DNA from 4 places in the Halobacillus shinanisalinarum genome. Region 2 is predicted to be linked to each of the others. Evidence: riboswitches for the same ligand, from Rfam matches in the RefSeq annotation. Region 2 holds a riboswitch; each other region holds the start of a gene.
What was found. Region 2 has a riboswitch for thiamine pyrophosphate ahead of thiC (phosphomethylpyrimidine synthase ThiC). Riboswitches for the same ligand answer to the same signal wherever they lie in the genome.
Positions count from the first base shown of each region.

Region 1: another riboswitch for thiamine pyrophosphate. It lies ahead of tenA (thiaminase II); the one in region 2 lies ahead of thiC (phosphomethylpyrimidine synthase ThiC).
Region 3: another riboswitch for thiamine pyrophosphate. It lies ahead of MUO14_RS16800 (ABC transporter substrate-binding protein); the one in region 2 lies ahead of thiC (phosphomethylpyrimidine synthase ThiC).
Region 4: another riboswitch for thiamine pyrophosphate. It lies ahead of thiC (phosphomethylpyrimidine synthase ThiC); the one in region 2 lies ahead of thiC (phosphomethylpyrimidine synthase ThiC).

Region 1 covers NZ_CP095074.1:2,176,741-2,184,273, forward strand. The annotation lists gene MUO14_RS10735 (alpha/beta fold hydrolase) at 147-953, shown strand; gene thiE (thiamine phosphate synthase) at 1,070-1,687, opposite strand; gene thiM (hydroxyethylthiazole kinase) at 1,684-2,460, opposite strand; gene thiD (bifunctional hydroxymethylpyrimidine kinase/phosphomethylpyrimidine kinase) at 2,451-3,263, opposite strand; gene tenA (thiaminase II) at 3,260-3,949, opposite strand; TPP riboswitch at 3,990-4,093, opposite strand; gene thiW (energy coupling factor transporter S component ThiW) at 4,099-4,593, opposite strand; TPP riboswitch at 4,686-4,797, opposite strand; gene MUO14_RS10765 (PucR family transcriptional regulator) at 4,854-6,539, opposite strand; gene MUO14_RS10770 (pyridoxal-phosphate dependent enzyme) at 6,558-7,343, opposite strand; gene MUO14_RS24580 (hypothetical protein) at 7,361-7,525, opposite strand.
Region 2 covers NZ_CP095074.1:4,568,773-4,576,305, reverse strand. The annotation lists gene MUO14_RS22690 (TAXI family TRAP transporter solute-binding subunit) at 1-526, opposite strand, end outside; gene MUO14_RS22685 (TAXI family TRAP transporter solute-binding subunit) at 550-801, opposite strand; gene MUO14_RS22680 (3-oxoacid CoA-transferase subunit B) at 821-1,471, opposite strand; gene MUO14_RS22675 (CoA transferase subunit A) at 1,449-2,144, opposite strand; gene MUO14_RS22670 (cysteine dioxygenase family protein) at 2,902-3,465, opposite strand; gene MUO14_RS22665 (serine protease) at 3,727-3,894, opposite strand; gene thiC (phosphomethylpyrimidine synthase ThiC) at 3,916-5,700, opposite strand; TPP riboswitch at 5,837-5,951, opposite strand; cobalamin riboswitch at 6,210-6,409, shown strand; gene MUO14_RS22655 (hypothetical protein) at 6,579-6,800, shown strand; gene mmgD (citrate synthase) at 6,878-7,533, shown strand, end outside.
Region 3 covers NZ_CP095074.1:3,387,266-3,394,798, reverse strand. The annotation lists gene MUO14_RS16810 (bifunctional metallophosphatase/5'-nucleotidase) at 1-1,979, shown strand, start outside; gene MUO14_RS16805 (3-oxoacyl-ACP reductase) at 2,919-3,680, opposite strand; gene MUO14_RS16800 (ABC transporter substrate-binding protein) at 3,670-4,590, opposite strand; TPP riboswitch at 4,720-4,825, opposite strand; gene MUO14_RS16795 (S8 family peptidase) at 5,316-6,770, opposite strand; gene ald (alanine dehydrogenase) at 7,285-7,533, opposite strand, start outside.
Region 4 covers NZ_CP095074.1:3,023,999-3,031,531, reverse strand. The annotation lists gene thiC (phosphomethylpyrimidine synthase ThiC) at 1-1,097, opposite strand, end outside; TPP riboswitch at 1,237-1,351, opposite strand; gene xsc (sulfoacetaldehyde acetyltransferase) at 1,685-3,463, opposite strand; gene MUO14_RS15245 (LysR family transcriptional regulator) at 3,590-3,967, opposite strand; gene MUO14_RS15240 (aspartate aminotransferase family protein) at 4,026-5,417, opposite strand; gene ald (alanine dehydrogenase) at 5,515-6,651, opposite strand; gene MUO14_RS15230 (GntR family transcriptional regulator) at 6,759-7,481, opposite strand.

The sequences.
Region 1 (7,533 bases), 2.4 Mb from region 2:
AATGATTTTAAATGACCTTTTATTAATTAGAAAGTCTCTAGGAGGAACGAATTAAATAAGTTTCCGGCGATTCCAGTGCTCTAGAAGATAATACTTTTAATTGCAACATAATAATAAGTAAGTAAGTAAACGGGGAGGAATTTGTAATGTCATCTATACGTCTTGACGATGGTGTAGAACTGTATTATGAGGATATTGGTGAAGGCAAGCCGATTTTATTCCTTCATGGAGTTTGGATGAGCAGTCGCTTTTTTCAAAAACAAACTAACTACTTTCGTAAGGGTTATCGGATGATAACTTTAGACTTGCGTGGCCATGGACAGTCCTCACATGTGGATTCTGGCCATACAGTGGCTAATTACGCTCGGGATGTAAAGCAATTTGTTGATAAGCTGAAGCTGAAGAATATAACTCTTTTAGGATGGTCGATGGGCGCCTTTGTCATTTGGGAATATCTTCATCAATTTGGACAAAATAATATTAAGGCGACAGTTATCGTTGATGAATTAGCTTCTGATTTTAAATGGAATGACTTCAAGATTGGTGCCTTTGATCTTCCTGCGTTAACTGGCATGATGCGTGATATCCAAACAGACCAAAAAGAATTATTATCTGGGTTTATCCCCTTAATGTTTAAGGAAAATGTACCTAAACAAGAGATGGAGTGGATGCTTGAGGAAACGATGCGGCTTCCTGCTTCGATTGCAAGTGCGATTCTGTTTGACCAATCAATCATTGACTGCCGTCCATACCTACCATCGATTACGATACCTACTTTACTTTGCTTCGGTAAGACAGAAAAACTTATTCCTGTCGCTGCAGGTGAACATTTGCACAAAGAAATCACTAATTCCCGCCTAGAACTCTTTGAAAATAGCTGCCATTGTCCTTTTTTAGAAGAACCCGAGCGGTTTAACAATGTAGTCGATTCGTTCATTAGAACCCTTGACTGAAAAAGTCGCCCCATGAACAGACTAGAAATAACTAGTAGAGAGCCAGGGGCAAGTCTTTGCTCCTGGCTTACTCTTCATTTATCGGCACTAGCCACCGATAACACGGCGGCCAGCTCCTAGAGTCTCTCCACCACACGGCTCACATCATCAGCTTGGGTCACCGCCGAAATAACAGACACCCCATCGGCACCCGCTTCCAACACAGATCGAGAATTCTGAGCCGTAATCCCGCCAATTCCAACGAGGGGCATATTTGGATACATCGCTCTCACCTTCGTAATCCATTCCGTACCAACAGGCGCCTTAGCATCTATCTTCGTCGAAGTCCCAAACACAGGACCCGCACCCAAATAATCCACTACATCTATAGCACTTTTCCTAACCTCGGCTTCACTAGAAACCGATAAACCTATAATTTTCTCAGGAAAAGTCGAACGCAATTGCTCAACGTCTACATCATTCTGCCCAACATGAATACCATCCGCTTCCAATGGTTCCACCAAAACGCTGTCATCATTTACAATAAACATCACATGATGCTTCCGGCAAAGCTGGCGAAGCTTCAAGCCAAGTTCAAGCTTTTCCTCTGTCTCAAGAGCATTCGGCCCTTTTTCACGAAACTGAAAGGCTGTAATCCCACCAGCGATCGCTTCCTCTAGAATGACCACAGGATCACGCTGGCAATTTTGACTGCCCATGATAAGATATTTTCTTAGTCTTTGCTGTAGATTCATGAGGAAGAATCCTCTAGTTGCGATAGATTCATGGTCAGCGCATCGATAAAATGAGCAGCAAACGTTCCCGGTCCATTCACGCCAGGCTGAGAAGCAGCCTTCTCTGCTGCTAATCCGTAAAATTTCACCGCTGTATAAGCCTGTTTCAGAGGTGTACCTGTCGTTGATAAGCAAGCTGTAACAATTGATCCGAGCAAACAGCCTGCTCCAGTCACTTGCGAAAGCCAGGCATGCCCCGTTTGATTGCTAATCATCTCTTCCCCGTCTGAAATCACATCCACTTTACCTGTCACAATAGCTATCGTGTCAAATTTATCAGCAACTTTTCGAGCGATCTCATCGGCATTGTCTGAATCGACAGAATCGACACCTTTTGTTTCTAAAGGCATCCCAACGAGATGAGCTAACTCGCCTGCATTTCCTTTAATGGCTGTAGGCTGCACTTCTGCTGCGATTCGCTGAAAAGCTTCCGTACGAAACGTTGTTGCCGCCACACCAACCGGGTCAATCACGACAGGAATCCCTTTCTCATTCGCGGCTTTTCCAGCTAAAATCATTGCTTGAACCTGACCCTCTGTTAACGTACCCATATTGATCAATACACCATCAGATACATTCGCAATATCAGCTGCATCTTCCTTAGCCATCGCCATAATTGGTGAACCACCAAAGGCCAATAATCCATTGGCACTAAAGTTCATGACAACTTGGTTCGTTAAGTTATGAATTAGCGGCTGTTTCTCCCTTACTTCGGAAACAATATCTAAAGCCATTTGTTAAAAACCTCCTCGCGTGTAGCAAAGTGATTCGTCGGCCCGCTTCCATTACCTAGATCAAAGGAATGGCGAATCGCTTCCGTAACAAAATGCTTCGCTTGCTCGACAGCTTCTACCATAGGCGCTCCTTGACTTAAATAAGCCGTTATCGCTGCTGAATACGTACAGCCTGTTCCGTGGGTATTTTTCGTTTCAATTCGTTCACTTGTAAAGGTATGAATCCCAGATCCATCATATAAAAAGTCAACCGCTTCTCCTTTTATATGACCACCTTTTACTAAGGCTGCACCAGCACCAAATCTAGTAACCATTTGCTGTGCCGCTTCCTTCATGTCCTCACCGCTCTCAATTGTTCCCCCTAAAATATCCTCTGCTTCAGGGATATTAGGTGTGACAATCGAAGTTAGCGGCAGTAGATTCTCTCGAAGCCATACACGCGACTCCTCATCAATCAGAGGGTCACCGCTTTGGGCAACCATGACAGGGTCCATCACATAAGGTGCAGACAAGTTCGGAACCCACTCGGCAATCGCCTTCATCATACTAACATTTGAGATCATCCCTGTTTTGAAAGCATGTACAGGCATGTCAGAATAAATCGCCTCAAGCTGATCTTTCAGCATCTCAATGGGAAGATGATGAACGCCACTCACGCCTGTTGTATTTTGAGCTACAACCGATGTGATCACACTCATCCCGTAGCTTTTTAGTTCTTGAAATGTCTTTAAATCGGCTTGAATGCCGGCACCACCGCTCGGGTCAGTGCCGGCAATCGTTAACGCACAAGAAACTTGCTTCATTTCGAACTCACCGCCTCCCCTGTCGGCCATTCTTCACAAGTGTACGCCATTTCCCAGAAATTCAATTCAAGTTGACAACTCTTTCGAAAGGCATCTCTCATTCTACGCAACTCAACCTCTGATGCTTCTTCGGCGAGCTCATCAAGGCGATCACACATGGCCATTGATAGCGTATCAAAATCCTCATTCGCGTAGAACTCTATCCAAGGATAGAACGTGTGATTCGGTGTCGGCTGGTACTTTTTCATCAAGTGATTGCCGATTTCAACGTATGTCCAAGGGCATGGGAGTAATGCTGCCAGGATCTCACCAAGTCCGCCCATTTGCGCATGATACATCATGTGTTTAACGTAGTGGTCGGCTGTCGGCGGTAATGGGTAGCCTTGTAGTTCGTCATAACCTATCCCAACGACATCACAGAAGTTGTGGTGTGGATGTGTTTCACTGTTTAAAACAAATCCTACTTGCTCACTGAAATAACCCATGTCACGGCGTTCGGTTGACTTTGATATCGCGACACCATACACGTGCATAAAAGCGTTTAAGTATTCGTAATCCGCTTTAATATAGTGGGCTAGAGCTTGTTCTGGAACCTCACCCTTGCCGATCCCATCAACAAAAGGATGGTTAAAAATCGCTTCAAATAGTTCGTTATTTTCTTTTCTTAATGTTTCGGTAAATGTCATAAATTTTGCCTCCTTATTTTTAAGAAGGAAGCTACTAAGAGTTTTTGTGAGGCTACTTCCCTTTCGCTGGTATTACCCAGATCAGGTTCCAAGGGACTAAGGAAGAATCCTTATCTCAGCGCACTCGCGCCCCTAGTAGTTTCCGAAAGTTATAGATTTGGTTGTGGGATAGCGTTCGATTGACGCATTTTTGATACGACAAATCCGCCGATCAATGCGCCAGTTGTACTGCTGATAAGAAACGAGGGCAAAAAGGCTAGTGCTCCCACCGAACTGCCCATTAGTATGTTGGCATACGGCACGGAAAACATAGCACCTATCATGCCAGTACCAATCACTTCCCCAGCCGCTGCGGTCCAGGGCTTTTTAGACCATTTGTAAAAGTAACCTGCGAGCAAGGCCCCTATCATACCTCCCGGAAACGCAAGCAATGTTCCGAGTCCGAGTAGATTACGAAGCAGGCCGATCGTAAAAGCGATTCCGACTGCTGGGATCGGCCCAAGCGTGATGGCTGCCATCACATTGACGGCATGCTGCACAGGATAGGCTTTAGCAATACCAGCTGGAAACCAAAGCAACTGGGACCCAAGCGTTCCAATTGCTACAAATACCGCCATCGTCGTTAAGAGACGGGTTCGATTCACATTTTCTCCTCCTTTCATTAAGGGAGTGGATTGAACACTAAAAAAGCCAGATCCTAGAGTGGACCTGGCTTCGAGTGGATAAAGTCATAAGACATTTCGTCTGACTACTTCCCTCCGCTGGTGTTAACCAGATCAGGTTCATAAGAGTCGGAAAGCCTACTTGCTTTCCTCTCAGCCCACATTCGGGCCCCCCTAGTAGTTTTACTTCCTATTCGCTTGGTTGCTTTCATCATAACAAAGCATTTTACGTTTGTCACCGTTTACTCTTCTACTTTTTTTAGCATCCATAACCTGACACTAAGCTCAAGCAAAAACAAGTCATCCGAATTTAACAGTGATAATCCTGTTAATTGCTCAATGTTACGCAGTCTGTGGAGTAAAGATTGACGATGCAAAGTCAAGGCCCTCGCTGTTTGACTCACGTTACTGTTATATTTGTTATAAACGATAAACGTCTGAATGAGATCGGTCTGCCGCTTCTGGTCATATTCTATTAAAGGCTGCAGCGTATCTTTTACAATGCTTTCTATTTCTTTTTCATGGGATAGGGCCATGAGAAGTCTGTTCATTCGGGTATCACTAAAAAAGGTACGGTTTCCTTCCTCATGCTGTTGCTTTCCAATATTTAAAGCGGTTACGGCCTCTTCATAGCTTTGGTGGAAGGAAAGAAACCCTTTATTGTGAAAGGATATTCCCCAGGAAATATTTATTCCTGCAAGCAACTCATTTAATCGTCGTTCGATAAGGTCTAGAAATTGATTACTTGTTTCCACATAAGGATGGCTATCTGCCTCCAAGTAGACAATTACTTCTCCATCCTCAAATGTCGTCATCGTTCGCCTTTTCAAGACCTCGCCAGCATGGGTGACCTCTTTTTGAATATAATAATTGCGACTGTGCATTGAAGAGGATAGTACTGAATGATCTGTTGATCCAATAAGGTTATCTACCTTTTTCTTGAAGCGGATAGAACCGACAAGACAAATGTATGGAAGAGTCAAATCATAGCCTAGCAATTGAGCTTTTGACAATATTTGTTTATCTAAGTTTATATCATTCTTGGCTAGATCCAATAAGAAATGATCTCTAAGCCGGATTTCTGTCATTTCAATGGCATCTTCTTTTACAAAATATAGAGCACTAGCTGTTAGCGCATGTTCCAGAATGTTTAGGACAGGCCATGTTAATTCTGCATCGTCTTTTGGCTGAAAGAGAAGGTAGCCTTGTTTTTTATGATTAGACAGGATAGTAAGTTGATAGCAGTATTGCTCACCGATCTTATATTCTTCAATGTAATGATAAAGAGGGTGGTCACGAAACGGTGTTCCCTCAGCCGGAATGAGTTCGTAATCCCCTTCAACTACTCCGTTCAAGACATCGATTATTCTCTGATCAAAATCATAATTAGCACGCAAAATTTTATTGTGGTCACTGATCGCGACAGGAATCCTCGAATGGTGATAAAGAATGGTCATGATCTCTTGCAAGCCTTTTCCATTTAGCACACAATTAATCAATTCTTGTCTGATTCCTTCGGCTTGCTTTTGTTCAGCTTCCTTCTCTTTGCTAATTTCAATTAATACATCCTGCAAAATATCTCCGAAGCGGACGTCCCATGGAATTTCGATGATGATAAAATCCTGGTCGAAAGCAAGCTGTTGAATGCGATCAGGAATCTTAAAAATGTGCCGTCCTGTAGCAAAGGCGAGTACAGACGCGCCCGATTGCATAACATCCTTTACATAGGTTTCTAAACAATTAGGGTCGTCGCCACAACCAATTCCTGTACTAAGTACAAATTCGTTTTTTCGAACAAAATTCTCTACCGGTGTTTCAATGACGGAGATCCACTCCACATGATTAGTTTCTACATGCTCTTGCCCTACATGGACTTTCGCCGACTTCATTACAGGTAATTGTAAGATATCCTTCACAGTTATTCCCATCCATCACACCCCGCAAGCTTATCTAGTTTTAATCAACTCACGCACCGTTTCATGGTCGACATTATTACCACTGACAATCACCACAACCGTACGCCCATCTCCACTCTCTTCTAATAGCAGCTGGCCGATTCCTGCACCTGCAGCTCCCTCTATCACCATTTTATGATGCTCCATCATAAACAATACCCCTTCTGAAATTGCCTTTTCAGAGAGCAGAAGGCTTTCATCCATATATTCCTGGGTTAATGAAAAGGTGTATTCGTTATGCGGCCCAATCCCACCTAACAAACTGTCTGCCAGCGTAGAGGACTCAGCCATTTTTACGGGGTGTCCTTGTTTAAGACTTTCATGCATCACAGCAGATTTCTCCATCGTAACACCAGTGACACGAATAGAAGACTCGATGGATTTCAACGTATAAGCAATCCCAGAGAGCAAGCCTCCACCTGAGAGCGGAACAATCACTTCGTCTATATTAGGACATTGTTCCATAACTTCAAGTCCAATCGTTCCCTGCCCTGCAATGATATCAAGGTCATCGAAGGGTTTTATCACAGAAACACCTTGTTCCCTTTCCAGCTGATAGCAATAGTCCTCGGCGTCATCCTGATTGTCTCCAACGACAATCACTTCTGCTCCAAGCTGCTTCAGCCTATTCACTTTTCCCTTAGGAACACGCGATGAGATGCATACGATTGAACGAACACCAAGCTGTTTTGCCACATAGGCAACAGCAATTCCATGATTCCCTGTCGAAAATGTCGCCACGCCTTTTTGCTGTTCTTTTAAAGAAAGAGAAAGGATTTTGTTGGCTGCTCCTCTTAGTTTAAAAGCCCCGTAGGCTGCTCGTTTTCAAGCTTTAGATATACATGATCTCCTGTGTGCTTCGACAATGGTTCAGAGTAAATGAGCCGTGTTTGGGCAGCAATACCAGTGATGCGCTGCTTTGCCTTCCAGATGCTCCTCAAGGATAGCTCTTTGCTCAAGGTGAAGC
Region 2 (7,533 bases):
CTAGTAAAACTGTATATCCAGCTACTGTACTCACATCTTCTTTAATATTGGGGTAGGTACCACCCTCTATGGTGTATGGTAAGTAACCTTCATTCTTTTCGTGAAGTTTTTCAACAATTTCCCCTTCAAGTGGAATTAAGCGAATTCCTAGCGTTGTATCAAGCTCCTGGAAAGTTGAAACAGGCGCGGCAAGCATTCCCGTTATGGCGTCGATATGACCATCACGCAATAAGCTAGCCCCATCAGCGGTCCCGATATATTCGATGCCCCCAAGGTCGTCATAAGACATACCTGATAGTTTCAAAATATCCTTAAATGCAAGTTCCCCGCTGTACCCTTTAATTCCAGGGCTTACTGTTTTCCCTTTCAAATCTTCTACAGAATAAATATCAGAATCTGCACGTACTGCAATGTGGAACACATTTGGATAAAGCGTTGCAATTGTACTGACATTATTAATTTCCTCTTCGAATGCACCAGTACCATTCATTGCCTCTGGAACAGTCTGGCCGTTACTGAATCCTATATGGAATGTACCCTGACCAAGCCCTAATAAGTTGGAAACAGAACCCCCTCAACGATAGTCGTTGAGGAGTTAGGAAATACATCCGCCATTTTATCGGACATCGCCCCAGATAATGTATACCAAAAACCACCTACTGTGGCCGATCCAAATGTGATCTCGGCAGGTGTTTCTGTAGCACTCCCAGCCTTTTCTTCACTACCGGCATCAGAGGAACAACCAACTGCGAGAATCATCAATGCAACAACCATTAAGAATAATGCAAAAATCTTTTTCATTTACTTTTTCCTCCCTTTTTTATGAACTTATTTTTTGGTCACTATAACTAAATTCAGCACCTGTGATTTCTCTCAATGCGTCTACATGAATGTCAGATAATATCTCTATTAGCTCCGTACCACTTTCCTTAAATTTGAAGACAGCATGTTCAGTGACCAACATATCTGCTTTTCTGGCTCCACTACTAGGAAATGTGAGTTCCTTTACTAGTTTCGGAGATCCATCTTTTGCTAGATGCGTAGATGCTAGAACAATTCTTTTTGCCCCAGCGACCAGATCCATTGCTCCCCCGACACCTAAAATAGTCTTACCTGGGACTGCCCAGTTTGCAATCTCCCCGAATTGGTCCACCTGAAGTGCACCTAACACAGCCATATCCACATGACCCCCACGGATCATGACGAAAGAATCTGAACTATCAAACAAGGAAGCCCCAGCCTCCATCGTAATGGGTTGCTTGCTGGCACTGATCAAGTCCATATTCATCGCTTCCTTATCTGGTGTCGGTCCCATTCCAAGCAATCCGTTCTCTGATTGCAAATATACTTTTTTATCACCGAGATGGTCAGGAATCAAAGTCGGAATCCCGACACCAAGGTTAACAACTTCCCCAACTGACATTTCTTGGGCTACTCTCTTTGCAATTTTAACGCGCTCGGACTGACTCAACGTAGGCACCTTCCTTCTTTTCGTATTTATTTAACACGATAAAATCAACGTACAAATGCGGTGTTACAATTTCTAAAGGTGTTAATTCACCCGCTTCAACAATCTCATCAACTTCCGCAATGACCACTTTGCTAGCTGTTGCCATCGCCGCGTTGAAATTCCGGGCCGTATGGTCGTAGAATAGATTTCCTAGTGTATCCGCTTTCAAAGCTTTGATTATAGAAACATCACCTTTGATCGCCTTTTCGAGAATGTACCTGTCCCCATCTAATACTCTTTCTTCCTTACCATCAGCAAGATTTGTACCAACAGCCGTTTTGGTGTAAAAACCACCAATCCCTGCTCCGCCGCATCGGATAGCTTCAGCAAGGGTGCCTTGTGGAATGAGCTCAATTTCTAGTTCCCCTTCACTCCATGCCTGAACTGCATCACGATTCGTTGTGAAATACGACCCTTTTGCTTTCTTCAAACATCCAGCCATCAATAGCTTGCCAAGTCCTTTCCCTACTTCGCCTAAATTGTTACTGACGACCGTCAAGTCTCTTTTGTCAGATGCAGCTAGTTCATCAAGTAAAGTAAGTGGAGTTCCTGACAAACCAAATCCCCCAACAAGCAATGTATCGCCATTGTTGATATGGTTTAGGAATTCAGTTCCTTCAATTAATTTTTTCATTATTCTCCCTCCCCGAAAAATTAAATTAAACTACCTTGTGGAATCACTAAGAGAAATGTTCAAATTAAAAACAGTTTTCTTAAAACGTCCATTTGGTAAAGCGTTTTCATTTCATTCCGTATAGTGGAATAATCATTCTGTTTTTGTCTCGAGTTTTATTATAATTAAAAAATTATTTAATTGCAATGCCAAAATAGGAAATTTTCTGAATATAATTAAACACTAACTTTGAATGAAAAGCACTTAAGAAAATTAAAGCTACTCTTGATTGAGCTTTAATTCGAAAAATCGACACTTATAAAAAAATGCTCGGAAAGGGCCCCTGTCAAATCTTTGCTGAGAACGAATAGATCGATTCCAAATTATAACGTAAGCGTGATGTGTATAATCGATGTGGAGAAAAACGGTTCTACATTGAACGGAGAGTTAAAGTCTCTACAGATCGCCCATCCACGAAAGATTTATCTGCGGAGGAAAAGCTGAAGAAAGCTGAGTTTCAAGTATCTAGAAGCTGAATTGCCCTTCGTAAAAAAGCTAGAGGAACTCGAAGGTCACTAAAAAAGGTGACCCCGGCTCAATCCCGAGGTCACCTTTTAGCTGCTTAAGTGCATTTAATTTAATCCGCCATAACTGATGTTTTGGATCTACGAAACGACTAAGGGTATGGTAGCTCTATGGCTGTATGATTGGCATTCAATGCTTCCCTCCTTAGTCTTTTTTCAAATGTACTCCCACGGTTAATCTCCCGTTGTATAACCTACATATTGTTCCCGAGTCGTATAAAGCCCTTCTCGTCAGGCGCTTCAAACACCCGAAACTTGCGGAGTTGTTTTCCGTAAACATGAATTGTGACAGTCGTTTCGTCCCCATGCGGCTCTAGAATATGGCAATCGGCTGGGGGTAGAAGTTCCCCTGTGCTTTGTTCGTTCACTGTCATGGCACCGGCATAGCAAAGCTTAGCAGTATGATCAGAAAAAGATTCGAGTTGAACATAGTTTTTCACTCTCATACGACCGGAAACCACTCCTTCCACTCCCCAAGTCCCGTCGTGATCATGCAAAGGAGTGCACTGTCCAGGTTCCCATATTAATGCGAGTACTTCGAATTGATTCTTAGGATCACGATAAAGGGAATGGCGGGCGTATTGACTATTTTCCGTTTGTAATTTCTCCTGTGAAAGCCATGATTTTGTACGTATCAATTTGCAGAGAAGTCGTTCGGCTTCCCTCACGCGTTCGGCACTCTCAGTTGTCTCCTCCACTACTTTAGTCATCTCACTTATAAAGTCAGAAAGTTCATATTGTTGCTGTATCTTTCCCATTTTGAAAATTTCCTCCTTCTGCTGGCAGCCTTAGAATTATACTTCGGTTTTTAAATGATAAAGTGTCTCTATTAAACATTAACACATAATGGTTTTCCCGTTCCTTCTTGAATATGACCTCTTAAAACACTTAATAGGTTTTGTACGACGAATTACTTGATGATCAAGATATTTTACCGACTAGCACCTTACTACGTAAAAAGGTGACCTCGGCTCCAAACCGAAGTCACCTTAGCTGTTCAAACTCGTTCAACTTAGCAGTTAATAGTATAACGCGATTACCTTATTACATTTCAAACACTTATTATACTTGTTATTCCCTTTAAAATGATGATCACAATTTTGTTGGATCTCTTTTAAACTATTTTTCAAAGAAGCAAGGTGGTTTTCCGTTTGATTAATCTCCTCTTCAATTTTCTGGACCTTCACCCGTAATCCCTCCTTGGAATATTACTGATAAATCTTGCCGCCGGACTTCTTAAACTGTTCAGCTTTCTCCTTCATCCCCTTCTCAATATCCTCATTTGTAAAAAGTTCATTGTTTTTCGCATAATTGCGGATATCCTGGGAGATTCTCATACTGCAGAACTTTGGTCCACACATGGAACAGAAATGTGCTGTTTTTGCACCTTCAGCAGGCAACGTTTCGTCATGGTACTCGATGGCACGTTCAGGATCTAAAGATAAGTTAAATTGATCTCTCCAACGGAACTCAAAGCGTGCTTTTGATAAGGCATCATCGCGTTTCTGTGCACCTGGATGTCCTTTTGCCAAATCAGCTGCATGGGCTGCAATTTTATAAGTAATCACTCCCTCACGAACATCATCCCTATTCGGTAAGCCTAAGTGTTCTTTTGGCGTTACATAACAAAGCATGGCTGTCCCGTACCAGCCAATCATGGCTGCTCCAATCGCAGAAGTAATGTGATCATAACCAGGAGCTACATCCGTTGTAAGCGGTCCAAGAGTATAAAAGGGCGCTTCCTTACACACTTCCAATTGTTTGTCCATGTTTTCTTTAATGAGATGCATGGGTACATGACCCGGCCCTTCCACCATCACCTGCACATCATGCTCCCACGCAATTTGTGTTAACTCTCCAAGCGTTTCTAATTCTGCAAACTGTGCTTCATCATTTGCATCGGCAATGGATCCAGGACGTAAGCCATCCCCTAAGGAGAAGGAAATATCATAGGTTTTCATAATTTCACAGATTTCTTCAAAATGAGTATACAAAAAGCTTTCTTCATGGTGATATAAGCACCACTGGGCCATGATCGACCCGCCCCGGGATACAATTCCAGTTAAACGCTCTGCTGTCAGCGGGACATATCTTAATAGAACGCCTGCATGGATCGTGAAGTAATCCACCCCCTGCTCGGCTTGTTCAATCAACGTATCACGGTAAACCTCCCACGTCAGATCCTCGGCAACGCCATTTACTTTCTCTAGTGCCTGATAAATAGGAACGGTCCCCACCGGTACTGAAGAGTTTCGAATAATCCACTCTCGAGTTGTGTGAATGTCTTTCCCCGTTGATAAGTCCATAATATTATCTGCACCCCAACGTGTAGCCCAGGTCATCTTTTCCACTTCTTGTTCGATAGAGGAGGAAACAGCAGAATTGCCAATGTTCGCATTAATTTTGACGTGGAAATGACGACCGATAATCATAGGTTCTATCTCTGGGTGATTAATATTAGCAGGAATAATTGCACGACCCTTTGCCACTTCATCTCTGACAAACTCCGGATCCATATTTTCCCTAATTGCGATAAACTCCATTTCGGGAGTAATCATTCCCTGTTTAGCATAATGAAGCTGCGAGACATTTTTCCCTTTTGTAGCGCGTAATGGTTTACGGTTTAATCCAGGAAACACCTTATCGTTTGCACGAGGGTCATTCTCATCCTTGTACCCATTATCTTCAGGCTTTATTTCGCGGCTTTCATATTCTTCAACATCGCCCCGTTCTTGAATCCATACACGGCGAGTGGCTGGAACACCCTTGGTAATATCAACGGAGTAATTTGGATCTGTATAAGGACCGCTTGTGTCATACACACGTACTGGAGGATTTTCCTCTTCTCCAAACGTCCCTGATGTTGGACTTAATCCAATTTCACGCATGGGAACCTTAATACCAGGTCTTGATCCTGTTACATATACTTTTTTACTTCCTGAAAAATTAGACATGATGGAAATGTTTCTTTCGTTTAATGAACTCGTTGACATCATAAATCTCTCCTTTTTTAAAATGTAAAGGACGAGATAAGGAACAATAGAGAGGAGAAAGCATACAGAAGTACATAAAAAAGCCAGGCCATAAAAATATGGACCCGGCTAATATGTATGCAGAAGTAGGATTGCATTGATGATTGGTTAACTTCCCCACGCTGGTATGATCCAGATCAGGTCCCAAGAGTCAAGAAGCTTCAACGCGCTTCTCTCTCAGTCCAAACTATTGGACTCCCCTAGTTATTTCTATTCAATTTGATTACAGTATATATGATTCTTGAGGAAAAACAAACCTTAAATTGAAAATATATCTTACCTGACTCATCCATTCTCTAAAATAAAAGAAATCTTTTCAGCATCAACATTCCATCCAAAATCAATCCACATACTGAGAATATGAGGTTTTAGATGATGCCTATGTTTTGAATGACGTTCCAAAAAATAATTGGAAGACACTTTCAGCTATTGTTAATTTTCCAAATACTTGATATATTTAAGAAGACAATTGTATAGGTGTAGAAATAGGTGCAGGTAAATGTATTCATTTATCTGCTTAAAAGGGAAGTTCGGTTAGAACCCGACGCTGTCCCGCAACTGTATTTAGGAGCAATTCGAATAAACCACTGTTTTCATGGAACATGGAAATGGGAAGGTTCGAGGAGCGATGATCATAAGCCAGGAGACCTGCCTGTTTTTAGCGAACACTAAAACCTACGCGGATAGGAGGTGTTAAGGGCGAGAATAGCAGGAATGCTACATGGTTTGTTTTCATTACCATGTATTATTTGATGGATACGCAGCTTAACAACTTCTTTTGGAAGTTGTTTTTTTATGGTTAAAAATTCTAGTGATAAACATGCTTGAGGAGGTACCCTTTGTTTGGTTCAGTCGAGTATTATTGCCAATTATTTAAAGCTGGTATTATGAACAATTTCATTGCAGATCACAGCTGTTCATTGCGTACTAAATATTCACAATTAAGAGCTGACGTTATGAAACGAGAATATAAATATGAGAAAAAAGAAGTACACTTACAAAATCTCGAAAAGGCCTATGAAAAAATATATGCAGAGATTTTTGGAGCCCTGCAAAAATAAGAACGACTCATAGAAAGGGAAAAGTTCCCTGTATTTTGTAAGCGGTTTCCTTAATGTTGACATTATTAGGAGGGTCATTGATGGCAGAACAAACTGTGTATAAACCTGGTTTAGACGGAGTTATTGCTGCAGAAACAGGTATTTCTTATTTGGATGTAGAAGCAGAAGAAATTGTGATCAGAGGGTATGAATTAATCGAGCTGGCGGAGAAAAAGCAATACTTGGATTTGGTCCATCTTTTGTTACAAGGTTCATTACCTAAAGATAGCGACCGAGCATCGCTTCAGAAAGAATTAAAGCAAGAATATAGTCTCCCTCCCAAATTCTTTAGGCTGTTTGAGCAACTTCCGAAAAAAACGCACCCCATGGATGCATTACGTACGGGAATTTCAGCGCTTTCAGGATATGATGAGAGGTTAAACGAGCGTAATGAAGAAGAAAATTTAAAGAAAGCGATGCTTCTTTTAGCAAAAATCCCAAATATCGTTGCAAACAGTTACCATATTCTCCATGGTCAAAAGCCAGTGAAGCCTAAGCAAGACTTACCTTATAGTGATAACTTTTTATATATGATTACTGGAAAAAAACCGACTGCACGTGAAGCAGCTATTTTTGATCAGTCATTGATGGTCTACAGTGAACATGAAATGCCGAACTCCACCTTTGCTGCACGAGTCATCGCCTCCACAAATGCTGATATTTACGGGGCTCTAACTGGAGCCGTGGCATCGCT
Region 3 (7,533 bases), 1.2 Mb from region 2:
AGGCAGATGAGGTAAAAGCTGAGACGAACTTCGACATGGCGCAGTTAAGTGATACAGAGCTTTTGATTGATCAAGACATTATTAAGCAGAAGCAGCAGATTCAGATACATAAAAACCCTTATGTGACGCGCCTTGATGTAATGAAGATGTTGAAGCGCGCGGATGAGATGAAGGGGTTAAGTCCGAAAGATGTGTTTTTCTCTGATTCATCAAACAAGTCTAAAGGTGCTAGTCCTAAGGAACCAATTACCCGGATTGATATGGCGAAATTGTTTACGCTTGCGATGAATAATGGCGAGGTCCCTGAAGTGGATCTTGAGGTGTTGAATAATTTCACGGATGTCGAGTCTATTCCTGAGGAAGCGAAGCCGTATGTGGCCTATGCGACTCTAGCAGGTGGATTTGATATAACGTTTGAGGAAGCGTTTCAACCGAATGAGCCGATGACGCTGGAGGAAGTCGCCAAAACGTTTAAACCTCTCGTTTTTGATGTCATTGATATTCTTTCTACCAACGATATTCATGGGAACATTATCCAGAACCAGCAATACCAACAAGGCGGAATGGCGTTAATTGGCGGCATTGTTGAGGATTTCCGTTCAGTGAATGCGGATGGTACGGTCGTTGTCGATGGTGGAGACACGATGCAAGGAACTCTTATCTCTAATTCTTTTTACGGAAAATCTACCATTGAAACATTAAATGATATCAAGTACGATGCGGGCTCAATCGGTAACCATGAGTTTGACTGGGGTGTCGATGTCCTGAAACAGCGCCTGGATGATGCTGCTTATCCCATTCTTGGTGCGAACATTTTTGAAGAAGAAACTGGAGAGCGTCCTGAGTGGGCCAAGCCTTATACGATCATTGAAAAAGGCGGCTATAAAATTGGAATTATCGGATTTGCTACACCACAAACACCACAGACGACGTTATCTACTCATGTAAAGGGCTTGGAGTTCCCAACCCCTGCTCCAATTGCTGAGGAACTTGCAGCTGAACTTGAAGCAAAGGGTGCCGACATGGTAATGGTAACCTCTCACCTTCCTGGCTGGCATGAGGAAGAGACTGAAAAGATCATGGGCGAATTGGCACAGCTCGCAAACTCATCTGAAGGCGGACTGGATGCCCTCGTCGGCGGTCACTCCCACGAGCGAGTAGCTGGTCATGTGAATGGTATTCCAGTAGTTGAAGCTGATGAATATACAAAAGCCATTGGCCATATTCAGTTGTTTGTCGATCCTGAATCAGAAGAAATCTATGGTTCTGAAATCGATATGCTAGAAACCTATGATCACCTAGCAAGCGAAGATGAAAGTGTTCGCGAGATTGTAGATTACTATAAAGATCAAGTTGAAGAAATAAAAAGTGAAATTGTCTCTACAACTGAAGGGCCTTTAACTCGTGATCGCAAGTACGGCGACCTTGGTGTCAGCCAGCTTGGGAACATGATTACAGATGCAATGCGTGAGCGCGCGAATGCAGATATCGCCTTCCAAAACAGTGGGGGTATTCGTACAGATATTAATGCTGGGAAAATTACCTATGGTGAAGTATTCGAAGTGCTTCCTTTTGACAACTATAATGTGACGGCAGAAATGACTGGGCAGCAGCTTAAGGAAATCTTAGAAGGCCCGGCACAGGATGATTCCAACTTTATGAAGATTCAGTTCTCAGGCATGAATGTTGTCTATGATCCTTCACAGCCAGATGGAGAACGCGTGACTTCCATTGAGCTGACTGACGGCACACCTGTTTATACGAATGGTGAGTTTTCCGATCAGACGTTTACGGTTGTGACGAACAACTTCCTATCTACCGGCGAAGGTGATGGCTATACGACTTTTGGTGAAGTAGAATGGACGTCACATCCTGACTTTCAGCGGGAGTTGTTTGCTGATTACTTGCGTGAGAAGCAAGCGAATGGCGAGACAATTGTTCCGGCTGAAGCGTTTGACGGTCGTTTGATTCAAGAGTAATAGAGAATTGGCTACGCCAGCAGAATGTGGGGATTCTGCTGGCTTTTTCTATGTATTGGAGTAATGAGATTACAATTCCAGAAGTTTGTGTGTATGACAAAAAGTCGAAAATACACGTCCCGATTTTAATTCGGGAACAATCATGAGAGGAAGTTAACCTCTTTGTTTGAAAGTATGAGTATTACAGGGAAAGACCAGCAGATTCCATGATTCTGCTGGCTTTTTTGTGTGTGAGTAAATGGTCACCCTTGCCCATCAGAGATAACAGATACTGAGTATTTTGAGCGGCCCGATCACATTAATCTCTGGGTGACGCAGTGCATATAGCAGAGCGAACGTATCATCAACACCTGAATCAGATAAATATAAGAACGTTCATATTTTCCCCTCCGTCCTTAATAATCTCCTCATTTATTAACGGTTAAAAAGAAAACAAGGTCCTTTTAATTATAATCAGCTAATTTTTTCGTGGTGACTTGCATAAGAAGCACTGGAATACCGAAATAGAATAGTTTTTACTTATTAGCGAATACTCTAATTAAGATTTGAATCAAGGAGGTTTTCATATGAAGAATGACTACAAGTTAGCAACTCTCTCAGAGACTGAACGAGAAAAATCAGAAAATCTTGAAAAGGAATTCGGAAAAGTTCTTATCGTTTGGGAAGGGAAAAGATAAGCCTGTATGTGAGTCACCTTTCTACTGAGAGGTGCCTCTTTTCTTAAGAAAAATCAAATCATTGGAAGCTAATGACTGTAACAGATAGTTACATAATTACATGAAGATCGGGAGTTATATTTCTGAGATAGGTCGCTATATTTTTGAGACAGGACGTTATGTCACCTCGTGAGGCTGCTATTATAATAAAAACTAGCACTAGACCTGTCCACGATTCTTTATTGAGCTTGGCTGCAGACGCCATACCGTAGCTTTAAGATGATTAATCCATGACCAAGCCACCATCAACGACTAAGTTTTGCCCGGTAACGGCACGACTCCACGACGAAGCGAAAAATAATGTAGCATCAGCTAATTCTTCGGGGGTTGTCACCCGTTTTAGCGGTGTATTTTCACTAATCATATCGAACACTTCATCAGGAGTCGATGCACTTGCATCCGTTTTTTGCAATAACCCGCCCGAAACCATATTTACCGTAATACCGTGAGCTCCCATATCGCGAGCCATGTTTCTAGTAAAACCGAGTAATGCCGCCTTACTTGTATTATAATCATGATAAGGGACCACAGGGTTTTGAAATAGATTGGTACCGATGTTTATAATTCTTCCAAAGTTCAGCCCACGCATTCCTTCAGTAGCAGTTTGTGTTGTGTGTAACGCTGCTTTCACACTCCCCTCTAATTGGGTTTGATACTCTTCCCAGGTTACCGTTTCCGCGGTCTTCCTGTTCACGGCATCAAATTTAAAGTTAACAAGAGCATTATTAATCACAGTGGTAACGGCTTGGCCATAATGCCTTTCTGCTTGATCAAACATCGCTTGAACTTGATCTTTATCGAGGATATTTGCTTGAATAGCCCTAGCACGATCGCCAATACTTTCAACTACTTCCTGTGCTTTCCTTTCACTTTGATTGTAGTTAACGATAACTCTTGCTCCTTCTCGTCCGAAGGCTTTGGCTATTTCCGCTCCTAATCCTCGGCTTGCCCCAGTGACGAGTACAACTTGATCTTTAATTTCCATTGTCATTTCCTCCTTTATTATGCACGAATTCATTAGTCCAATATTCCTGAGGGTCTATTGAATAATCAGTCAGTTTTGTTTTATTCAGCCATTTTTGTAAATCGTCAAAATAAGCGACCGGCACTGAAAAATCTGTTGTGAAGTATGATAAAGTTGCGTCTAAAATAGCAGCTTCAATATGATCCTTCCGGTTTCCAGTAAATTGATAATAAACCACCTTTGCTTCCTCAGGTTTGTTTTCTATAAACTCAATGCTTCTCTTCAAAACTTCCAAGAACTTATCAATCCCTTGTCTGCGTTTGTCTAAAATTTCTCGTGAAGTAATTAAAATTAAATGCCCACCTGCAGGCAGTCCCCATTCTTTTAGTGAAAAGAATCTTGGTTCATATCCCCGTTCACTTGCTTCAATAACTTCATGATGCTGTTGTACAGAAAAAGCTATATCCGCTTCATCGTGAATTAAAGCATCTGTATGATAAAACCCCTTGTTAACTGGAGTTACGTCACTGACATTACAATGTGCTCCATCAGCCTCGATCAGTGCTTTCACAAAGGATAATCCTGTTGGTCCCGGAGCACTTGGATAGGTTAGTCTCTTCCCAAGCATATCTTTTGGTCTTGTGATTCCTTTATTTTCGAGTGACATGACTCCACTATCAGATTTTAAAAATCTTGAGAACCCAATGACGTCCTTTTGTTTTAGCCGATCCTGTACTAGGTGAAGAGGTTCTGTAACAGCCATGTCCATACGTCCTTTGTAAATTTCATCCATCGCATCAAAGTGTTCCACAGGTTCTATCATCTCCACATCCAGATCAGCTTCTTTAAACCACCCTTTTTCTACCCCAATCAAAAAGGGAAGGTGGTTCGGGTTTAGAAACCATTCCAGGCCAAATCTGAGTTTTTCCATATCATCATCCTCCCATTGAAAATATTTTCTAATGCTCCAGTCATTTCTGTTGTAAGAAACGTTTCCATAATAAAAAAACAGCACCACATGTAAGTGATCCTGTTATTCCCCATTAATCAACGATGATTAATGCTAACAACATCACTTCCCTTCGCTGGTATTAACCAGATCAGGTTCAGAGGGTCAAAGAAATATCATTTCTTTTCTCAGCCATATGGCTCCCCTAGTGAATAGCATTCTTATATTATTTTCTAGAGTTTAACACACAAAGTTAGCCTTGTCTTCTGACATTTAAAATTGGATATCCATTTGTCAGTTAGAGTTCAGAAATATACGTAAGTGGAATAATTTTTGCTTTTTAACGAATACTCTAAGTAAGAATTTAGATTGGAGGTTTTCATATGAAGAATGACTACAAGTTAGCAACTCTCTCAGAGACTGAACGACAAAAAATAGAAAACCTTGAAAAGGAATTTGGAAAAGTCCTAATCGCTTGGGAAGGAAAAAGATAAACCAACTTTCGTATCCCACAAGGCGGAACTTTGTCACCAGCTTCCTTTAGATTCAGGTCACCCTGACACCCTTGTTTTTGGCTAACGGCTACAACGACCCTCACCGCTCGGGACTTGAATCTTACACCCATGCCCGGCATACAAAATAAAACCGTCTCGGGCATATGCTCGAGACGGTTTTCATCCAAATAGACGATAAATATTTGTCGTCTATTATCTTAGAGACTTATGTTTCGGCCCCTTTTTAGTCTTACTGTCCGTCAATTCAAATGCACGATCTACGGCCGCATAAGCATTTACATAGCCGGTACCGACTTCCCATGCTTCATATCCTGGCATGTCCGTAGTAGTTTCTGTCAAGATTTCAAATACTTCGTCAGGGGACAGTGTCGGGTTGGCCTCAAGCATCAACATGACTATACCCGCAACGTGCGGGGTGGCCATGGAGGTTCCACTTAACGTAGTATAATACGGCAGAAAAGCTGTGGGTATATTTTCTGCATCGGTGGTCGTGTTAAGTACACCCACCGGTGACAGAGTTCTAGTTGACACGATATTTAAACCTGGTGCTGTTACGTCTGGCCGATTGAAATACGTATATGTTTCACCTTCGCTAGTAAACGTACCGCTTTCCCCTTTCACGCCACGAGAAGAAAAGTCAGCAAGTTCACTTTCAAAGGTGCCTGCTGCTACAGAAATCACCCATGGTGCAAGAGAATACGGGTTCATCGTATCTGCCTCAGGACCAGCATTACCGGCTGCAAACGTCACAACCATTCCCCGTTCATATGCCACTTTACTAGCAACATTGACGGGGCCATTCGGATCGAATTCACCTGATGAACCCCAAGAATTTGTAATGACGCGAATGTCAAATTCCGCCTGATGGGTTAAAGCGTAGTCAAATCCGCCAATAGCATCAAGAATAAAGAGAGCACCGCCGGAACCATAGCCGACTAAATCAGCACCTGGGGCAACACCTTCGTATTTTCCGTTAGACATTTGTCCTGTTCCACCCACAGTACCAGCAACATGAGTCCCATGACCGGAATTTGTATCCGTGTTGACAACGCCTTCTTGATACGTCACAGGGCCGATGTCGCTATAGGCGTGTAAGTTAATGGAGCTAAGTATATTTTCAACCAGATGGGAGCCATATTCTAAGTCTGCATGTGTGCCGTCGACCCCACTGTCATGTACAAGAACGGAGCCCCCTTCCCCGGTAACAGGAAGACCTTCGTTCCATTTTGTCATTTGGTCATCCATGCGAACCTGATCGACTCCTGTAAGTTCTGTAGCCTTCTCGTTGAAGTAAGTCAGCTTTCTGTTCAAGTAAAGAGAACGAACTTCTTCCGCTTGTGCTAGTTTATCAATCTGACTTTCTGTTGCTAAGACACCGGCAACCGGAAGGGCCTTCATGGTAACCCCTTCCGTCAATCCAATCTTTTCGAGGATAGCAACATCTTGAGTAGTTGGGGCTCCTTCACCTTCAAAAGTGACCACCACTTCAAACGGTCCTGCCTCCGTTTCTAATGCTTTATTTAGATGGGGGTCGATAGAAACGTTTATACCTGTTTCAGCATTCACACCTATTCCACCTGGAAAAAGCGAAACAAGTAAGGACAAGATTGCAGCCAATGATAAAACAATACTTGCTCTTTTCTTCATGTTTGTGTGTCTCCTCCTTTTTATTGATCTTCTAAAATCCTTTTCTGAACTAGAATAACACAAAATTTAAAATTTTCAGTATATAAAGTTTAAAAAACCCCTTAAGAACTAGCATTTGCTAGTTTATGGTTAAAGTAAAGGACCTAAATTTTATTTCAATTTAAAACGAACGGGTGTCGGATAGTGAACTATAAAAAACGGCTTGAGAACTCAAGCCGCTTTAAAAGAAATTCTATTGACAATTATTTGCTGCAAATCACCATTTGGCAAACCTCTAACTATCAAACATTTCCTGGACGTACAATTTCTTATCTAAAGTGAATGTGAGGTCTATACAACCTTTGGGGAAATGGAATGGACATCAGACCCTTGATTATCAGCGTGAACTGTTCGCTGAGTACTTGCGTGAGAAGCAAACGGGAACCGATTGTTCTAGGTGAAACGTTTGATGAGAAAGAAACACCCCCTTAATTCTATTGACAGAAATAAGGAAGTGCTTATCCATTTTATCATGTTAATTTAGAGCTTTAACCTTCGCCAACGCTTCCTTTGGTAGCACATATTCGTAGCCAAGATCATCAGCTACCGCTTTGTATGTAACCACCCCACTTGCTGTATTTAATCCTAATTCTAATGCTTGATTATCAGCAATGGCTCCGTTAACGCCTTTATTGGCAATTTGTAATGCGTAGGGCACTGTCACATTTGTAAGGCCACTCGTAGCTGTCCGTGGTACAGCACCTGGCATATTAGCTACGGCATA
Region 4 (7,533 bases), 1.5 Mb from region 2:
TTTGCATCCGCAATGGACCCAGGACGTAACCCATCCCCCAGGGAGAAGGAGATATCGTAGGCTTTCATAATTTCACAAATCTCTTCAAAATGAGTATACAAAAAGCTTTCTTGGTGGTGATACAAGCACCACTGTGCCATGATCGATCCACCACGAGAAACAATACCCGTTAAACGTTCTGCTGTTAGTGGCACATATCGCAAAAGAACACCTGCATGGATCGTGAAGTAGTCCACACCTTGCTCTGCTTGTTCGATCAACGTATCACGATAAATCTCCCACGTCAGGTCCTCAGCAACACCATTGACTTTTTCTAATGCTTGATAAATGGGGACAGTACCAACCGGAACGGATGAGTTTCGAATGATCCATTCTCGAGTTGTGTGAATGTCTTTCCCCGTTGATAGGTCCATGATATTATCTGCGCCCCAACGTGTGGCCCAAGTCATTTTTTCAACTTCCTGTTCAATAGAGGATGAAACAGCTGAATTTCCAATATTCGCGTTAATTTTGACGTGGAAATTACGACCTATAATCATAGGTTCGATCTCTGGGTGATTAATATTAGATGGGATTATTGCACGGCCTTTTGCCACTTCATCTCGGACAAACTCCGGATCCATACTTTCCCTTATTGCGATAAACTCTATTTCAGGAGTAATCGTTCCCTGTTTAGCATAATGAAGTTGCGAGACATTTTTCCCCTTTTTGGCACGTAATGGTTTACGATTTAATCCAGGGAATACTTTATCGTTTGCACGAGGATCATTTTCCTTATACCCATTATCTTCAGGTTGGATTTCGCGGTTTTCATATTGTTCCACATCGCCTCGTTCTTGAATCCATACACTTCGAAGGGCTGGAAGGCCTTTGGTAATATTAACGGAATAATTCGGGTCTGTATAAGGACCACTTGTATCATACACACGCAATGGAGGATTTTCCTCTTCCCCAAAAGTACCTGTTGTTGGACTTAACTCGATTTCACGCATGGGGACTTTTATGTCGGTTCTTGAACCTGGCACATATACTTTTTGACTTCCTGAAAAACTAGACATGATGGAAATGTTTTTTTTGTTTAATGAAGATGGTGACATAATAAATCTCTCCTTTTTTTGGTATAAAGGACGAGACAGACTACACCAAGTGGAAAAGCTTATTGAAGCACATAAAAAAGCCGGGTCCATAATAAATGGTTGGACCCGGCTAATATGTATACAGAAGTTGTGTTAGCAATGATGATTGTTCTAACTTCCCTACGCTGGCATAATCCAGATCAGGTCCAAAGAGTCAAGAAACTTCAACGCGTTTCCTTCTCAGCCCAGCTTATTGGGCTCCCCTAGTTATTTCTATTCAATTTGACTACAGTATATATGAATCTTGAAAAAAATCCAATACCTAACTTGAGAATAATCTTTTCAACTCAACAAAATACAGTATTCATTTTTAGATTCCTCACCGATACTCATGCGTAAACTATCATGCTTGTTCCCGAACTCGTAATTTACCTATTATCCCTCCATGAACTTTAACATAGGGCTAGCTATGAAGTACCTGCAAAATAGACGAGAACGGTCAGATGAGCACAAACTTAGTACTTATGCAATGGGTTGCCCCCCCTGTTTAAACAGGGAGCAACTTGTTCAATGTCAGTTGAATACGTTATGCTCTTTAGCCTATAATACTATTCTTTTCCCCAACTTTCAAAATCTAGATGCTTATATTTAGCAAGGTAACGCGTTGGCATTTTCAGTGCATCTTTTCTAAACGGTGGTGCCAGTTGTGTTCCGTCTACTTGAATGTCAATAACGGTTGGCTTTTTGGATTTTATAGCCTCGGCTATTACTGGTCCGACATCTTCTGGCTTATCTACTCTGTACCCTTGCGCACCCATTGACCTAGCCACTTCGGCAAAATCAGGGGAATCAATATCTGCACCGACAAAGCGATTATCATAGTAATCTACTTGGTTCTTCTTCTCCGCACACCATGCGTTGTTATTAAACACACAGGCAACGACCGGAATATTCTGCTCTACTGCTGTACTAACTTCGTGGAGACTCATGCCCCATGCACCATCACCGACAATGGCCACCGCGGGACTATTCGGATCACCTAATTGCGCCCCCAATGCCGCCGGATAAGCAAATCCTGTATTACCAAATGTAAGTGCCGCAATATGTTTTCTTCCTTGGTTGAATTTCAAATAGGCATTGGCTGTGGATGAAACGTTTCCGATATCTGATGAGATCATCGTTCCTTCAGGTACTGCTCTCGTTAACTCTAGCAAGGCGCGGCGAGGGTTGATAGGATTTCCGTCTTCCATTGCGAGGGATACGAGTTCTTCTTCCCATTTTTCTCTTTCATGTGTGACTTCTTGTAACCGATCTTGGTTTTGTACCGGATTAGGGGCTTCCTCCTGCAATCGTTTGACGAGCTCGTCACATGCTGATTTAGCATCTGCAATTAAACCGACCTCAATCGGATGTGTACGTGCTATATTTCGAGGGTTAATATCAACCTGAATAATCTTGGCGTCTTCAGGAAAATAATCAATGTCATAACAAGGTAATGTTCCAAACACCGATAACCTTGTGCCGATGGCGAGTACGACGTCTGCTTTTTTCAACGTATTCATGGCAGCTTTTGACCCCATATATCCAATTGGCCCAACAGCTAATGGGTGGTTATCCGGGAAGGCATCGTTATGCATGTAGGAAACCGCCACAGGGGCTGTTAAATGTTCGGCAATTTCTTTGACTGTATCAATCCCATCAGAATCTACAGTTCCTCGACCGGAGATAATGACCGGATACTCTGCGTTTTTAAGCAGTTCAACCGCGTTATCCAACTGGGCCGGATCACCGCTTCCACGAGAATCCACACGATATTGATAAGGTTCCAAAATTTGATCTTCTAATTCACCGTAAAAATAATCACGGGGGATATCGAATAGTACTGGCCCTCGTTCGGCATATGCAATTCTAAATGCTGTACGCAGGCAATCAGCTACGCGGCTGACGTGGGTTACCTGAACCGTTTCCTTCGTAATGTCCTCAAACACAGAGACCTGATTGCATTCTTGGAAACCATCCCATCCAACTGTCGGCGTACCTGCAGATGGTGAAATTACGACCATAGGGGTGTGTGCCTGATTCGCTGCTGCCACAGAAGTTACCATATTTGTAATCCCCGGTCCATTCTGACCAACTACTACACCTGCTACTCCTGTTACACGAGTATAGGCATCAGCCATATGTGCGGTTGTTTGTTCATGACGTACCGGCAGGAACCGAATATCGGCAGTAGGTAATAGATCAAGCATATCCATAAACGCCGACCCCAAAATTCCATAAACCTCTTTTACTCCTTCAGCCACTAGGGTTTCTACAATCGCTTCACTTGGCGTCATTTTAACCTTTTTCCCTCTCAGTTGCTTCACTTCGGACTCTACTTTTGCCATACGAAATTCCTCCTAAATTAATTATATATATTTATTCCCCTGTCTAGCATACTGGGGATTCTAACGTTAATTTTTTATCTAAAGGTTTAATAGAATGAAGAAATAATTCTGCTGTAGACTTCAACACTACATCCCGATGATAGACGTCAAAGGATATTCTTTTCTAAACTCCCCTAAAATTTGCGGAAGAATATTCTCACCAATGGTTAGGCTGCAGGCGATTTTTAGGTCACCATAAACTTGATCAGACATGCTCATAATTTCCTTTTCAGCTGTTTCGCTTATCTTGATGATTTCTTTAGCATAACGATAAGGAACATTGGCAGCCTGTGTTAGTTGAACCTGTTTCGTCGTTCGTTCGAACAATGTCGTATTCAAGTCTTTTTCTAGTAATTTTATCTGGGATGTAATCGTTGGTTGGGATAAATAGAGTAATTTAGCTGCTTCAGAAAAGCTTTTCTTACCAGCCACTGTGATGAAAGTTTGTAGCTTCTCATAGTTCATAATCGCTCACCTTTCTATGAGAGGGTGTTCAAAGAACACCTAGCAATAAGCTGCTAATTCAATTTTTACTTGTTTTTTCGATTTTAACGTAGGCTTTTAAATCATAAAACGCTGACTTCACTGTATTCACTACAAACTCTAAATCATCTTCTGTTGAGGAGAGGGGTGGCGCTATAATTAGTACGTTATTGTAACCAGGTACGGTGTCACCGTTGCGTCCGATAATTAATCCATTTTCTTTACATTTCCCAATAATGGAACCAATCAATTGGTCGGAGGCCGGTTTTTTGGTCTGCTTATCCTCGACCATTTCGATGCCATAAAGGAAACCAACGCTCCTGACTTCGCCGACATTCTCGTGTTCGATCAACTCTTTTAGTTGCCCTAAAATGGTTTCCCCTAGCTCATCGACTCGATTCACAAGATTTTCTCTCTCAATAATTTCAATATTTTTTAAGGCAACCGCACACGATGCTGGGTGTCCCCCGTATGTGGAAACGTGTCTAAAGTGGTTATGGTCACCGGCTTCTTTAAATTTTTCGTAGATGTCAGATTTAACGGCCGTTGCCCCTAATGGCAAGTAACCACTTGTCAATCCTTTTGCCATCGTAACGATATCTGGTTCAACACCCTCTGTGTGCATGAATCCAAACATCTTTCCGGTACGTCCGAAGCCTGAAACCACTTCATCCATTATTAGGAGCACATCATGTTTTTTACAAATCTCGGAAACTCGTTTTAAATAGGCTTTAGATGGTATGATGACTCCCCCGCCAGAAATAAACGGCTCCATAATGACACCGGCTACGGATTCTGCCCCCTCCCACGTAATCATTTGATCAATCATTTCTGCGGCGATTAAATCGCTTTTTTCCGCATCTTCATCAAAAAGGCTACGGTAACTATATGGAGGCGGGGTATGGAGAAAGCCCGGTACACCTGGATCATATTTCATACGACGATTCGCTTGCGCTGTTGCACTTAATGCCCCTAAGGTCGTTCCATGGTACGCACGGTATCTTGAAATAAATTTGTACTTTCCAGGATTTCCGTTTTGATCGTGATATTGACGAGCAATCTTAAAGGCAGCTTCGTTGGCTTCAGATCCGCTATTTGAGAAAAATGTTTTATAGGATCCCCCTAAAAGTTGACTGATTTTCGCCGATAAGTTAATAGCCGGCATATGGCTCAACGTCAATGGAAAATATGATAATTGCTTCATTTGCTCACTTGCAGCATCAATGATTTCTTGTCGGCCATGACCTAAATTTAAACACCATAACCCTGATACCCCATCTAAATATCTATTCCCATTCACATCTGTAAACCATGAACCCTCACCAGATTCCGCGACCATCGTTGGTTGGTTTTCAACATGACGATGCATGGCATGCCATAGATGATCCGTATCCTTTTTCACCAAACTATCCATTTCTTCTTTTACCTTCATCACATTCATCCCCTTTAATAGATGATTAAGATACAAGCTTTAGAAATCGGCAACAGAAACATCAAGCTACATCTAATGTCTTTCCTTTACGAATAAATCATGATGAAGTGGTGGCTAAATCCTCTAGCAATAATTCGGCCGGTTGATAAGGTAAACCTAAGGCTTTCGCTACCGCTGGATGTGTAACGTATCCCTTTAACGTGTTAATCCCTTGGGCTAATGCTTTATTTCCGCTGATCGCTTGCTTATATCCTTTACTTGCAAGTAACACACCGTACTGAGTTGTCACGTTTGTCAAAGCATAAGTCGATGTACTTGATACGGCCCCAGGGATATTGGCGACTGCATAATGGACGACCCCATGCTTCACATACGTTGGCTGATCATGAGTCGAAATTCGATTGGCTGTCTCAATGGATCCCCCCTGATCAATGGCCACGTCAACAATAACTGAACCATCCCTCATCGTTTTGACCATGTCCTCTACAACTAGTTGAGGAGCCTTTGCACCGGGGATTAATACCGCGCCAACCAATAAATCCGCTCTTTCCACTGCAGCTGCAATATTGAATTCATTTGACATAACCGTGTTGATTTGACCGCTAAATTCATTATCCAATTCTCTTAGTCTGTTAGGGTTAATGTCCAGCAAAGTCACATTGGCACCTAAACCCAATGCCATCTTAGCTGCATTCGTCCCAACTATACCTCCGCCGAGAATGACAACATCCCCTGCTTGAACCCCGGGTACTCCACCTAAAAGGGTGCCTTTTCCGCCATTTAACTTTTCTAAAAAATGAGCCCCAATTTGTATAGACATTCTTCCAGCTACCTCGCTCATAGGCGTTAGTAATGGAAGGGCACCGTTGTCTAGTTGGATGGTTTCATAGGCGATGGCAGTAACTCTGCATTCTAGAAGTGCTGCGGTAAGGCCCGGTTCCGCAGCAAGATGAAGATAAGTGAACAAGATTAATCCCTCACGGAAGTATTGATATTCCTCTGGCTGCGGTTCTTTCACTTTGAGCACCATTTCAGCTTCCCAAACATCTTGCGGTGAAGGCATGATTATGGCTCCAGCTGCCTTATACTCTTGATCAGAAATCCCACTGCCTACCCCGGCACCACTTTCCACCCAAACTTCATGGCCTGCCTTTCTATAAGCCGTTATTCCAGCAGGTGTAATAGCCACACGGTTTTCGTTATTCTTTATCTCCCTAGGTATCCCTATAATCATTTGCTTTCCTCCTCTTTGTAATGAATCATTCTTCCATCTGCCTTGTTCCTACAAGGTCATCAGGACATCGCATTGTCCGGACCAGTTTAAAGATGAAATAATCCTAGTTAGCTATTTTTTCTTGATAAATTGATAGAAAACGAATACATGTCTGAACGGTAGAAGCCTTCTTGATATTCAACGAGATCCCCTTCGTTATCATAAATCATTCGATTGATGATCAAAGTACATGAAGCTGGAGATACACCTAAAAGTTTTGCATCGCTTTCATGAAATGGACCACTCGTGATCATTTGCTCTGCATCTGCAAAATGTATTTCCAATTTCTTCTCAAGTAAATCGTAAAGGGTTGCGTTATCTAAGTCATATTGCGCAAGCTTTCTCCCGATCTCGACGGGGTAGTATTGATTTTCTATGGCGATTGGAACGTCGTCTGCATAGCGAACCCTTTTAATAAAGTATGCAACATCAAGTCCGGTTAATGTACTAACTGATTGATCTGGTTTAATAATCCCGTGGTCAATTAGTTTTGCTCCCGGCTTCATCCCCATTCCGCGAATCGTTTCTGTCGTACTGCCTAAGTACCCTAACCATTCTTGAATAGGCTTAAATGAAATAAATGTCCCTTTACCCTTCTTTTTTTCTAGAGCGCCATCCCGGACTAGAAGATTAATGGCCTCTCTGACTGTGCTACGGCTAATCGAGAAATCCTCCATAAATTCCCTTTCACTCGGAATTTTTGTTTTATATTTCCCGTCAAAAATTTCTTTTTCTAAGATCTCCTTCAGTTGAATATGAAGTGGAACAGGGTTTGTATGATCTAAAGACATTGGTGAGACCTCCACTTTTTTCAAAATAAAACATCTACCAATTTGCAAGCGG